3 regions of the Bacillus sp. C-3-6 genome follow, and region 2 is predicted to be linked to each of the others. Evidence: a T-box and tRNA genes for the amino acid it is inferred to sense, from the RefSeq annotation. Region 2 holds a T-box; the other regions hold tRNA genes.
What was found. The T-box of region 2 lies ahead of alaS (alanine--tRNA ligase). A T-box ahead of a tRNA ligase gene usually reads a tRNA of that ligase, here a tRNA-Ala.

Region 1 (3,730 bases), 470 kb from region 2:
TGCGAAGCCGTAAGGCGAAGTATAGGGGGTGACACCTGCCCGGTGCTGGAAGGTTAAGGAGAGGGGTTAGCGTAAGCGAAGCTCTGAACTGAAGCCCCAGTAAACGGCGGCCGTAACTATAACGGTCCTAAGGTAGCGAAATTCCTTGTCGGGTAAGTTCCGACCCGCACGAAAGGTGTAACGATTTGGGCACTGTCTCAACCAGAGACTCGGTGAAATTATAGTACCTGTGAAGATGCAGGTTACCCGCGACAGGACGGAAAGACCCCGTGGAGCTTTACTGTAGCCTGATATTGAATTTTGGTACAGTTTGTACAGGATAGGCGGGAGCCATTGAAACCGGAGCGCTAGCTTCGGTGGAGGCGCTGGTGGGATACCGCCCTGACTGTATTGAAATTCTAACCTACGGGTCTTATCGACCCGGGAGACAGTGTCAGGTGGGCAGTTTGACTGGGGCGGTCGCCTCCTAAAGTGTAACGGAGGCGCCCAAAGGTTCCCTCAGAATGGTTGGAAATCATTCGTAGAGTGCAAAGGCATAAGGGAGCTTGACTGCGAGACCTACAAGTCGAGCAGGGACGAAAGTCGGGCTTAGTGATCCGGTGGTTCCGCATGGAAGGGCCATCGCTCAACGGATAAAAGCTACCCCGGGGATAACAGGCTTATCTCCCCCAAGAGTCCACATCGACGGGGAGGTTTGGCACCTCGATGTCGGCTCATCGCATCCTGGGGCTGTAGTCGGTCCCAAGGGTTGGGCTGTTCGCCCATTAAAGCGGTACGCGAGCTGGGTTCAGAACGTCGTGAGACAGTTCGGTCCCTATCCGTCGTGGGCGTAGGAAATTTGAGAGGAGCTGTCCTTAGTACGAGAGGACCGGGATGGACGCACCGCTGGTGTACCAGTTGTTCTGCCAAGGGCATAGCTGGGTAGCTATGTGCGGAAGGGATAAGTGCTGAAAGCATCTAAGCATGAAGCCCCCCTCAAGATGAGATTTCCCATAGCGTAAGCTAGTAAGATCCCTGAAAGATGATCAGGTTGATAGGTTCGAGGTGGAAGCATGGTGACATGTGGAGCTGACGAATACTAATAGATCGAGGACTTAACCATATAATATGAAGCAATGTTATCTAGTTTTGAAAGAATATAAAAAACTTGTTGACTTTAGAAGTTAAATGAGTTACAATAATTCTTGTCTTAAATGAATACAGTCTGGTAATGATGGCAGAGAAGTCACACCCGTTCCCATACCGAACACGGAAGTTAAGCTCTCTAGCGCCGATGGTAGTTGGGACCTTGTCCCTGTGAGAGTAGGACGTTGCCAGGCAAATGGAGGATTAGCTCAGCTGGGAGAGCACCTGCCTTACAAGCAGGGGGTCGGCGGTTCGATCCCGTCATCCTCCACCATTTAGCCGACTTAGCTCAATTGGTAGAGCAACTGACTTGTAATCAGTAGGTTGGGGGTTCAAGTCCTCTAGTCGGCACCAGAAAATCATGGCGGTTGTGGCGAAGTGGTTAACGCACCGGATTGTGGCTCCGGCATTCGTGGGTTCGATTCCCATCAGTCGCCCCATTTTTTCTTAAAATATTAATATGCGGGTGTGGCGGAATTGGCAGACGCACTAGACTTAGGATCTAGCGCCTTTGGCGTGGGGGTTCGACTCCCTTCACCCGCACTTTTAATAAAATATCTCAAACATGTCTTGCGGAAGTAGTTCAGTGGTAGAATACAACCTTGCCAAGGTTGGGGTCGCGGGTTCGAATCCCGTCTTCCGCTCCAATTTTCAATATGACATGCCGGGGTGGCGGAACAGGCAGACGCACAGGACTTAAAATCCTGCGGTGGGTGACCACCGTGCGGGTTCGACCCCCGCCCTCGGCACCATATGCGCCCGTAGCTCAATTGGATAGAGCGTTTGACTACGGATCAAGAGGTTAGGGGTTCGACTCCTCTCGGGCGCGCTTTTATTAACGGGAAGTGGCTCAGCTTGGTAGAGCACCTGGTTTGGGACCAGGGGGTCGCAGGTTCAAATCCTGTCTTCCCGATATTCCCAAAAACATGGGGCCTTAGCTCAGCTGGGAGAGCGCCTGCCTTGCACGCAGGAGGTCAGCGGTTCGATCCCGCTAGGCTCCACTTATTTTAATATCATTTATGGCGGTGTAGCTCAGCTGGCTAGAGCGTACGGTTCATACCCGTGAGGTCGGGGGTTCGATCCCCTCCGCCGCTACCATAAAGGACCTTTAGCTCAGCTGGTTAGAGCAGACGGCTCATAACCGTCCGGTCGTAGGTTCGAGTCCTACAAGGTCCACCACTAAAGGTTTATATCTCGGAGGTATACCCAAGTTCGGCTGAAGGGATCGGTCTTGAAAACCGACAGGCGGCGAGAGTCGCGCGGGGGTTCGAATCCCTCTACCTCCTCCATTTTTTCTTAAATTACATATTATATCATCGCGGGGTGGAGCAGTACGGTAGCTCGTCGGGCTCATAACCCGAAGGTCGCAGGTTCAAATCCTGTCCCCGCAACCAAATGGTCCCGTGGTGTAGTGGTTAACATGCCTGCCTGTCACGCAGGAGATCGCCGGTTCGACCCCGGTCGGGACCGCCATTTTAATAAGGCTCGGTAGCTCAGTCGGTAGAGCAGAGGACTGAAAATCCTCGTGTCGGCGGTTCGATTCCGTCCCGAGCCACCATTTTGAAGTCGCAAGCCGGCTTAGCTCAATTGGTAGAGCAACTGACTTGTAATCAGTAGGTTGGGGGTTCAAGTCCTCTAGCCGGCACCACTTTCAAAATGAGCCATTAGCTCAGTTGGTAGAGCATCTGACTTTTAATCAGAGGGTCGAAGGTTCGAATCCTTCATGGCTCACCATTTTCAATTTAATGCGGGTGTAGTTTAGTGGTAAAACAAGAGCCTTCCAAGCTCTGGTCGAGAGTTCGATTCTCTTCACCCGCTTTTCAATTATGGGCCTATAGCTCAGCTGGTTAGAGCGCACGCCTGATAAGCGTGAGGTCGATGGTTCGAGTCCATTTAGGCCCACCATAATTGTTCCGCAGTAGCTCAGTGGTAGAGCTATCGGCTGTTAACCGATCGGTCGTAGGTTCGAGTCCTACCTGCGGAGCCATATTTATAGAGAAGTACCCAAGTGGCTCAAGGGGCTCCCCTGCTAAGGGAGTAGATCGCGAACGCGGTGCGAGGGTTCGAATCCCTTCTTCTCTGCCAGTAATTGGCCCGTTGGTCAAGTGGTTAAGACACCGCCCTTTCACGGCGGTAACACGGGTTCGAATCCCGTACGGGTCATACTAAAAGAGATAGCATAAACTGCTATCTCTTTTTTGTTGTGTATAGATATAGAAGAAGCTATGACAGATTATAAATAATAAGTTTAAAATAGGATTACCTTTTCTCATGCATAAGAAGAGATAATCCTATTTTTTGAACATGTTTTAACTCTCTATTGAATGTCCATCTTGTTTAATAACAGCATGATTATATGCGAAGTGAAGAGTTTTGTATCCTAAAAGTGCAATAGTGAAGGCAAGGCCTCCTGCTATAATAGCCACACTAAATCCTGCTCGAGCTCCAAAATTATCAATAACTAAACCAGCTATCGCTGATCCTAGGGAGACTCCAATTCCAAGTCCTGTAATTGCCCAAGTCATTCCTTCTGTTATTTTTGATTCAGGTACGATTCTTTCCACAAGCCCCATAGTAATAATCATAGTAGGAGCGACAGATAGTC
Region 2 (3,730 bases):
AACGTGTGTTCCAAGTACATCTTTTAATGCTTGGTGTAGTAAGTGAGTTGCTGTATGATTTTTCACAACGCTACTACGGTTTTTCGTATCGATAATAGCTTTCACAGCCGCATCTTTCGTTAATGTACCTTCTTCAACAACAACTTTGTGTAAGTTTTGACCATTTGGTGCTTTTTGCACGTCTTTTACAAGAACTTTCACGCCATCAGCAAGAAGGTAACCACGGTCTGCAATTTGTCCACCGCTCTCAGCATAGAATGGTGTTACATCAAGCATTAATTGTCCTTCTTCACCAGCTTGTAAGCTGTCTGTGTATTCGCCGTTTTTCACAAGTGCAACAACGTTACTTTCTGTTGCAACTGTACCGTAACCAACGAACTCACTCGCTACTTTAACTTCTCCAAGTACACCGCCTTGAACTTGCATTGAGTCAACGTCTTGACGAGCAGCACGTGCACGCTCACGTTGTTTTTCCATTTCATTTTCAAAACCTTCATGATCAACTGTCATGCCAGCTTCTTCTGCATATTCTTCTGTTAATTCAATTGGGAAACCGTATGTGTCATATAGACGGAACGCATCTACTCCAGAAATAACAGTTGTTTTTTCTTCTTTTGCTTTTGTAATAACTTCAGCTAAAATTGCTTCACCATCATGAAGTGTTTCATGGAAACGCTCTTCTTCGTTTTTCACAACTTTCGCAATGAAATCTTTCTTTTCAAGTACTTCTGGATAGAAGTCTTTCATTACTTCTCCAACAACCGGTACTAATTCAAACATGAATGGACGGTTAATGTTTAATTTCTTCGAATAACGAACAGCGCGGCGTAATAAACGACGTAATACATAACCACGGCCTTCGTTAGAAGGAAGAGCACCGTCACCAACAGCAAATGTTACTGTACGGATATGGTCAGCAATTACTTTAAACGCCATATCTTTTTCTAAATCGCCATTACGATATTTCTCACCAGAAATTGATTCTGTTGCACCAATCATCGGCATGAATAGATCTGTATCAAAGTTCGTAGGCACATCTTGAACGATAGATGTCATACGTTCTAGACCCATCCCTGTATCAATGTTTTTCTTAGGAAGTGGTGTATATGAACCATCTGGATTATGATTAAATTGAGAGAATACAAGGTTCCATACTTCTAAGTAACGCTCGTTTTCTCCGCCTGGATATAATTCTGGGTCACTAAAGTCATTACCGTAAGCTTCTCCGCGGTCATAGAAAATCTCTGTATTCGGTCCACTTGGTCCTTCACCGATATCCCAGAAGTTTTCTTCTAAGCGGATAATACGCTCTTTTGGAACGCCCATTTTCTCATTCCAAATTGTGAATGCTTCTTCATCTTCTGGATGGATTGTAACTGATAGTAATTCTTTATTGAATCCGATCCATTTGTCGCTCGTTAAGAATTCCCAAGCCCATGTAATTGCTTCTTCTTTGAAGTAATCACCGATTGAGAAGTTTCCTAACATTTCAAAGAATGTATGGTGACGAGCTGTTTTCCCTACGTTTTCAATATCGTTTGTACGAATTGATTTTTGAGCATTTGTAATACGTGGATTTTGTGGGATTACACGTCCATCAAAATATTTTTTTAATGTAGCTACACCACTATTAATCCACAGAAGAGATGGATCTTCATGTGGAACTAGTGATGCACTAGGTTCTACTGCATGTCCTTTTTCTTGGAAAAAGTCTAAAAACATTTGACGAATTTGTGCGCCTGTTAGTTGTTTCATTGTATTTTCCTCCTTAAATATAAAAAACTCCCGTCCCTATAAAAGGGACGAGAGTTAACTCGCGATACCACCCTAATTATGAATTGATTACAATAACAATCAATTCATCACCTCATGGTGCCGTAACGTGGCAAGACGGCAGTGATTAGCTGCTCTCAGGATTAGCTTTCTGTTACCCTTCATTTAAAGCTTCTTTCAGCCATATGGAAGCTTCTCTCTATAAATGGACTGTAACGTACTTGTTCCGTCATTGATTTAATGTATTATATGACTAAATATAATAGAATTCTCTTAAGTTTGTCAATGTAGATAATCATTTATATTGTATTAATCGCTTATTAATCATAGGTATTCTACTATTCATTCTTAACAGCCTTTTCATATATTATGCGTTTATTAATAAATTGGAATCTCCTTACAATAATTATTTATAAAAATTTCTAAATATTACTTTTTTTGCTATAATTAAATTATTGTTAATAAAATAAAGGAGCGATCACAATGACAACCTTACTTAACAAAGCTAAAAACATATTAGCAACTGACGAAACGATATTATTTTACGCAGCATGTTCATTAGACATATTTATTTATCGTTCCGTCGCAAGGCCAGGATTGCTAATTTTAACGAACAAAAGGCTATTCTTTTACGGGCCAGATGTAAGTAAGAATCCAATATTTGAAGAGTACTCTTTTGCAAAAATTTCTAATCTAAAAGAACAAAAGCGTCTTTTCAACAATCAAATTGTATTTATGTATGATAATGAATGGAAAAAAATAAAACATATTCAAACAAATGATGTGAGCTCCCTCGTTCAAAAGATACACGAGCAGCTTTCTAAATAAATATATGATTAGCCCTCTATTTCTTACATAGAGGGCTTCTATACTTACACATTTTCTTTTTTCAAGAGAGGTCTCACATGAACAATGACAGTACGAATAACTGCTAAAATCGGAACCGATATTAGTAATCCTACAATACCAGCTACTTCCCCCCCAACTAGTAATGCAAGCATAATAATAACAGGATGCATACGAAGTGACTTACCAACAATGTAAGGCGATAAAATGTTACTTTCCACAAATTGCAAAATAGCAATCGTAATCCCCGCCTTAATAAGTAAACTCGTTGATACTGTTGCTGCAATCATTAACGTCGGGATCGCTCCTAAAATAGGACCAAAGTACGGGATTATATCCGTTACCCCAATAATAATGCCAAGCAATAATGGATATTTCATACCGATAAACCAAAAAGAAAGAGCTGATACTCCCCCTAATACTAAACAAACAAATAACTGTCCTCGAATATAACTTCCAAGTGACTTATCAATTTCTTTCGCAAGCATTTGCCCCGTACCTCGCCATTTACTTGGGACTAGTTTCCAAAAGATATGATAAAACTCACCATAATCTTTTAATATGTAAAATACAATGAACGGTATTAAGAAAATAATGAGCAATGAATCGAGTACACCACGAGCTGTACTCATCACTTTATTTAAAAGCGCTTGAATCTTCGTTTCCACACCCACAAAAAGTTGTTTCACCTTTTCATGAATGAACGAAGGGAAATTCGCTGTTTGTTCTGTAACGCCATCCATCCACGAATCGTACATCTTTGTAAACTGCGGAAATTGTTCATTAATCTCTTGTAACTGTTTAATAACGACTGGTGTTCCTTTATAAATCCCATAACCAATTCCACCAAAGAAAAGGATATAAATGAGCAAAATGGCAAGTGTACGGGGCATCCCTTCCTTATGAATTTTTTCAATTAAAGGGTGCAATAAATACGCAATAAAACAGGCGATAAGAAACGGCGTAATCGCTACTTTAAATACAAAAATAATCGGTGCCCATAGTGGCTTAATTTTTAAAAAGACGAGCAAACAAAGAAAAACAAGTAACAATAATCCTAAACGATATATCCAAATGATTTTAAGATTCTTCACATGAAAAACCTCCTCCA
Region 3 (3,730 bases), 1.8 Mb from region 2:
GTTCCGACCCGCACGAAAGGTGTAACGATTTGGGCACTGTCTCAACCAGAGACTCGGTGAAATTATAGTACCTGTGAAGATGCAGGTTACCCGCGACAGGACGGAAAGACCCCGTGGAGCTTTACTGTAGCCTGATATTGAATTTTGGTACAGTTTGTACAGGATAGGCGGGAGCCATTGAAACCGGAGCGCTAGCTTCGGTGGAGGCGCTGGTGGGATACCGCCCTGACTGTATTGAAATTCTAACCTACGGGTCTTATCGACCCGGGAGACAGTGTCAGGTGGGCAGTTTGACTGGGGCGGTCGCCTCCTAAAGTGTAACGGAGGCGCCCAAAGGTTCCCTCAGAATGGTTGGAAATCATTCGTAGAGTGCAAAGGCATAAGGGAGCTTGACTGCGAGACCTACAAGTCGAGCAGGGACGAAAGTCGGGCTTAGTGATCCGGTGGTTCCGCATGGAAGGGCCATCGCTCAACGGATAAAAGCTACCCCGGGGATAACAGGCTTATCTCCCCCAAGAGTCCACATCGACGGGGAGGTTTGGCACCTCGATGTCGGCTCATCGCATCCTGGGGCTGTAGTCGGTCCCAAGGGTTGGGCTGTTCGCCCATTAAAGCGGTACGCGAGCTGGGTTCAGAACGTCGTGAGACAGTTCGGTCCCTATCCGTCGTGGGCGTAGGAAATTTGAGAGGAGCTGTCCTTAGTACGAGAGGACCGGGATGGACGCACCGCTGGTGTACCAGTTGTTCTGCCAAGGGCATAGCTGGGTAGCTATGTGCGGAAGGGATAAGTGCTGAAAGCATCTAAGCATGAAGCCCCCCTCAAGATGAGATTTCCCATAGCGTAAGCTAGTAAGATCCCTGAAAGATGATCAGGTTGATAGGTTCGAGGTGGAAGCATGGTGACATGTGGAGCTGACGAATACTAATAGATCGAGGACTTAACCATATAATATGAAGCAATGTTATCTAGTTTTGAAAGAATATAAAAAACTTGTTGACTTTTAAAAGCAAATGAGTTAAAATGATTCTTGTCTTAAATGAATACAGTCTGGTAATGATGGCAGAGAGGTCACACCCGTTCCCATACCGAACACGGAAGTTAAGCTCTCTAGCGCCGATGGTAGTTGGGACCTTGTCCCTGTGAGAGTAGGACGTTGCCAGGCAAAATGGAGGATTAGCTCAGCTGGGAGAGCACCTGCCTTACAAGCAGGGGGTCGGCGGTTCGATCCCGTCATCCTCCACCATATATGTCGGAGGGGTAGCGAAGTGGCTAAACGCGGCGGACTGTAAATCCGCTCCTTCGGGTTCGGCAGTTCGAATCTGCCCCCCTCCACCATTCTTAATTAATGGGCTATAGCCAAGCGGTAAGGCAACGGACTTTGACTCCGTCATGCGCTGGTTCGAATCCAGCTAGCCCAGCCATTAAGAGCCATTAGCTCAGTTGGTAGAGCATCTGACTTTTAATCAGAGGGTCGAAGGTTCGAATCCTTCATGGCTCACCATTTTTAATAAAACATGCGGGTGTGGCGGAATTGGCAGACGCACTAGACTTAGGATCTAGCGCCTTTGGCGTGGGGGTTCGACTCCCTTCACCCGCACTTTTAATAAAATAACTCATACATGTCTTGCGGAAGTAGTTCAGTGGTAGAATACAACCTTGCCAAGGTTGGGGTCGCGGGTTCGAATCCCGTCTTCCGCTCCAATTTTCAATATGACATGCCGGGGTGGCGGAACAGGCAGACGCACAGGACTTAAAATCCTGCGGTGGGTGACCACCGTGCGGGTTCGACCCCCGCCCTCGGCACCATATGCGCCCGTAGCTCAATTGGATAGAGCGTTTGACTACGGATCAAGAGGTTAGGGGTTCGACTCCTCTCGGGCGCGCTTTTATTAACGGGAAGTGGCTCAGCTTGGTAGAGCACCTGGTTTGGGACCAGGGGGTCGCAGGTTCAAATCCTGTCTTCCCGATATTCAAAAAAACATGGGGCCTTAGCTCAGCTGGGAGAGCGCCTGCCTTGCACGCAGGAGGTCAGCGGTTCGATCCCGCTAGGCTCCACTTTATTTAATATATGTCTCGGAGGTATACCCAAGTTCGGCTGAAGGGATCGGTCTTGAAAACCGACAGGCGGTGAGAATCGCGCGGGGGTTCGAATCCCTCTACCTCCTCCATTTTTAAAAATGGTTTAGACATATAATAATAAAATATTTATTTTTTTCCTTCATGGAGGTATACCCAAGTTCGGCTGAAGGGATCGGTCTTGAAAACCGACAGGCGGCGAGAGTCGCGCGGGGGTTCGAATCCCTCTACCTCCTCCATTTTTTAATTTAATATTGTCGCGGGGTGGAGCAGCACGGTAGCTCGTCGGGCTCATAACCCGAAGGTCGCAGGTTCAAATCCTGTCCCCGCAACCAAATGGTCCCGTGGTGTAGTGGTTAACATGCCTGCCTGTCACGCAGGAGATCGCCGGTTCGACCCCGGTCGGGACCGCCATTTATGTTGGCTCGGTAGCTCAGTCGGTAGAGCAGAGGACTGAAAATCCTCGTGTCGGCGGTTCGATTCCGTCCCGAGCCACCATTTTTTTATGCCGGCTTAGCTCAATTGGTAGAGCAACTGACTTGTAATCAGTAGGTTGGGGGTTCAAGTCCTCTAGCCGGCATCATTTAGGGGCATAGTTTAAAGGTAGAACTGAGGTCTCCAAAACCTCCAGTGTGGGTTCGATTCCTACTGCCCCTGTAAAGTATATGGGCCTATAGCTCAGCTGGTTAGAGCGCACGCCTGATAAGCGTGAGGTCGATGGTTCGAGTCCATTTAGGCCCACCATATATTATTCCGCAGTAGCTCAGTGGTAGAGCTATCGGCTGTTAACCGATCGGTCGTAGGTTCGAGTCCTACCTGCGGAGCCATGGCCCGTTGGTCAAGTGGTTAAGACACCGCCCTTTCACGGCGGTAACACGGGTTCGAATCCCGTACGGGTCATACAAAAAAGAGTCAGCATTATGCTGGCTCTTTTTTATTTTGTTGATCCTTTTTATCATTTTACTTTCCAGAAATAAATAAAGGAATTTTGGAAAAGCTATGGTATGTATAAAAAGGAGGAAATAAATAATGACACGAGTTAGAGACTTAATGAGTACCCATATTGTACATTGTACACCGCTAGACAATGTATATGAGGCAGCTGTAAAAATGAAGGAAGAATCGGTTGGGTTAATTCCTGTTGTTGAAAATGAGCAGGTTGTTGGGCTTGTTACTGATCGAGATTTAGTTGTTCGAGGGATTGCTGAAAAACATCCTGGATCTAATAAAATTACAAATGTAATGACAACAAATATTATCTCAGTTTCTCCAAATGATTCTATTGAAAAAGCTACAGAGCTAATGGCACAGTATCAAATTAGACGGTTACCAGTAGTTGATAGTGGTCAGCTTATTGGCATGTTAGCACTAGGAGATTTAGCTATAAGGGAATCGGCAGATGATCAAGCTGGATTTGCCTTGAGCGAAATCTCAGAGCGTACAGAGTAAATTGAAACTTTAATTAACCGAGATTTTAATGGTCACTTATAAAGAGCTAAATTATATATAAAGTTCAGATGCATTATTCTAGTATATATGGATTAAACTAATATGTTAGCGTGATGTATCTGAGACATTATATAATAAGGATATGGTTAATAATTTCCACAGTTTTTTTAAATTTGTTATTCTTCATTTTTAATAAGAGAAAAG

Region 1: it has a tRNA-Ala gene. The T-box ahead of alaS (alanine--tRNA ligase) is inferred to sense a tRNA for this amino acid. The anticodon was not compared.
Region 3: it has a tRNA-Ala gene. The T-box ahead of alaS (alanine--tRNA ligase) is inferred to sense a tRNA for this amino acid. The anticodon was not compared.

Annotation. Positions count from the first base shown of each region.
Region 1 covers NZ_CM137247.1:4,633,515-4,637,244, reverse strand. The annotation lists rRNA gene ACW0JX_RS23935 (23S ribosomal RNA) at 1-1,102, shown strand, start outside; rRNA gene rrf (5S ribosomal RNA) at 1,204-1,319, shown strand; tRNA gene ACW0JX_RS23925 (tRNA-Val) at 1,324-1,399, shown strand; tRNA gene ACW0JX_RS23920 (tRNA-Thr) at 1,404-1,479, shown strand; tRNA gene ACW0JX_RS23915 (tRNA-His) at 1,490-1,565, shown strand; tRNA gene ACW0JX_RS23910 (tRNA-Leu) at 1,588-1,668, shown strand; tRNA gene ACW0JX_RS23905 (tRNA-Gly) at 1,698-1,772, shown strand; tRNA gene ACW0JX_RS23900 (tRNA-Leu) at 1,789-1,877, shown strand; tRNA gene ACW0JX_RS23895 (tRNA-Arg) at 1,881-1,954, shown strand; tRNA gene ACW0JX_RS23890 (tRNA-Pro) at 1,965-2,038, shown strand; tRNA gene ACW0JX_RS23885 (tRNA-Ala) at 2,054-2,126, shown strand; tRNA gene ACW0JX_RS23880 (tRNA-Met) at 2,147-2,223, shown strand; tRNA gene ACW0JX_RS23875 (tRNA-Ile) at 2,228-2,304, shown strand; tRNA gene ACW0JX_RS23870 (tRNA-Ser) at 2,322-2,414, shown strand; tRNA gene ACW0JX_RS23865 (tRNA-Met) at 2,443-2,519, shown strand; tRNA gene ACW0JX_RS23860 (tRNA-Asp) at 2,523-2,598, shown strand; tRNA gene ACW0JX_RS23855 (tRNA-Phe) at 2,608-2,683, shown strand; tRNA gene ACW0JX_RS23850 (tRNA-Thr) at 2,698-2,773, shown strand; tRNA gene ACW0JX_RS23845 (tRNA-Lys) at 2,784-2,859, shown strand; tRNA gene ACW0JX_RS23840 (tRNA-Gly) at 2,873-2,943, shown strand; tRNA gene ACW0JX_RS23835 (tRNA-Ile) at 2,954-3,030, shown strand; tRNA gene ACW0JX_RS23830 (tRNA-Asn) at 3,038-3,112, shown strand; tRNA gene ACW0JX_RS23825 (tRNA-Ser) at 3,120-3,210, shown strand; tRNA gene ACW0JX_RS23820 (tRNA-Glu) at 3,217-3,288, shown strand; gene ACW0JX_RS23815 (MFS transporter) at 3,435-3,730, opposite strand, start outside.
Region 2 covers NZ_CM137247.1:4,160,525-4,164,254, forward strand. The annotation lists gene alaS (alanine--tRNA ligase) at 1-1,755, opposite strand, end outside; T-box leader at 1,796-2,015, opposite strand; gene ACW0JX_RS21380 (PH domain-containing protein) at 2,257-2,601, shown strand; gene ACW0JX_RS21385 (AI-2E family transporter) at 2,646-3,713, opposite strand.
Region 3 covers NZ_CM137247.1:765,629-769,358, forward strand. The annotation lists rRNA gene ACW0JX_RS03790 (23S ribosomal RNA) at 1-946, shown strand, start outside; rRNA gene rrf (5S ribosomal RNA) at 1,048-1,163, shown strand; tRNA gene ACW0JX_RS03800 (tRNA-Val) at 1,169-1,244, shown strand; tRNA gene ACW0JX_RS03805 (tRNA-Tyr) at 1,253-1,336, shown strand; tRNA gene ACW0JX_RS03810 (tRNA-Gln) at 1,348-1,422, shown strand; tRNA gene ACW0JX_RS03815 (tRNA-Lys) at 1,427-1,502, shown strand; tRNA gene ACW0JX_RS03820 (tRNA-Leu) at 1,518-1,598, shown strand; tRNA gene ACW0JX_RS03825 (tRNA-Gly) at 1,628-1,702, shown strand; tRNA gene ACW0JX_RS03830 (tRNA-Leu) at 1,719-1,807, shown strand; tRNA gene ACW0JX_RS03835 (tRNA-Arg) at 1,811-1,884, shown strand; tRNA gene ACW0JX_RS03840 (tRNA-Pro) at 1,895-1,968, shown strand; tRNA gene ACW0JX_RS03845 (tRNA-Ala) at 1,984-2,056, shown strand; tRNA gene ACW0JX_RS03850 (tRNA-Ser) at 2,077-2,169, shown strand; tRNA gene ACW0JX_RS03855 (tRNA-Ser) at 2,224-2,316, shown strand; tRNA gene ACW0JX_RS03860 (tRNA-Met) at 2,336-2,412, shown strand; tRNA gene ACW0JX_RS03865 (tRNA-Asp) at 2,416-2,491, shown strand; tRNA gene ACW0JX_RS03870 (tRNA-Phe) at 2,500-2,575, shown strand; tRNA gene ACW0JX_RS03875 (tRNA-Thr) at 2,585-2,657, shown strand; tRNA gene ACW0JX_RS03880 (tRNA-Trp) at 2,664-2,734, shown strand; tRNA gene ACW0JX_RS03885 (tRNA-Ile) at 2,745-2,821, shown strand; tRNA gene ACW0JX_RS03890 (tRNA-Asn) at 2,830-2,904, shown strand; tRNA gene ACW0JX_RS03895 (tRNA-Glu) at 2,906-2,977, shown strand; gene ACW0JX_RS03900 (CBS domain-containing protein) at 3,107-3,526, shown strand.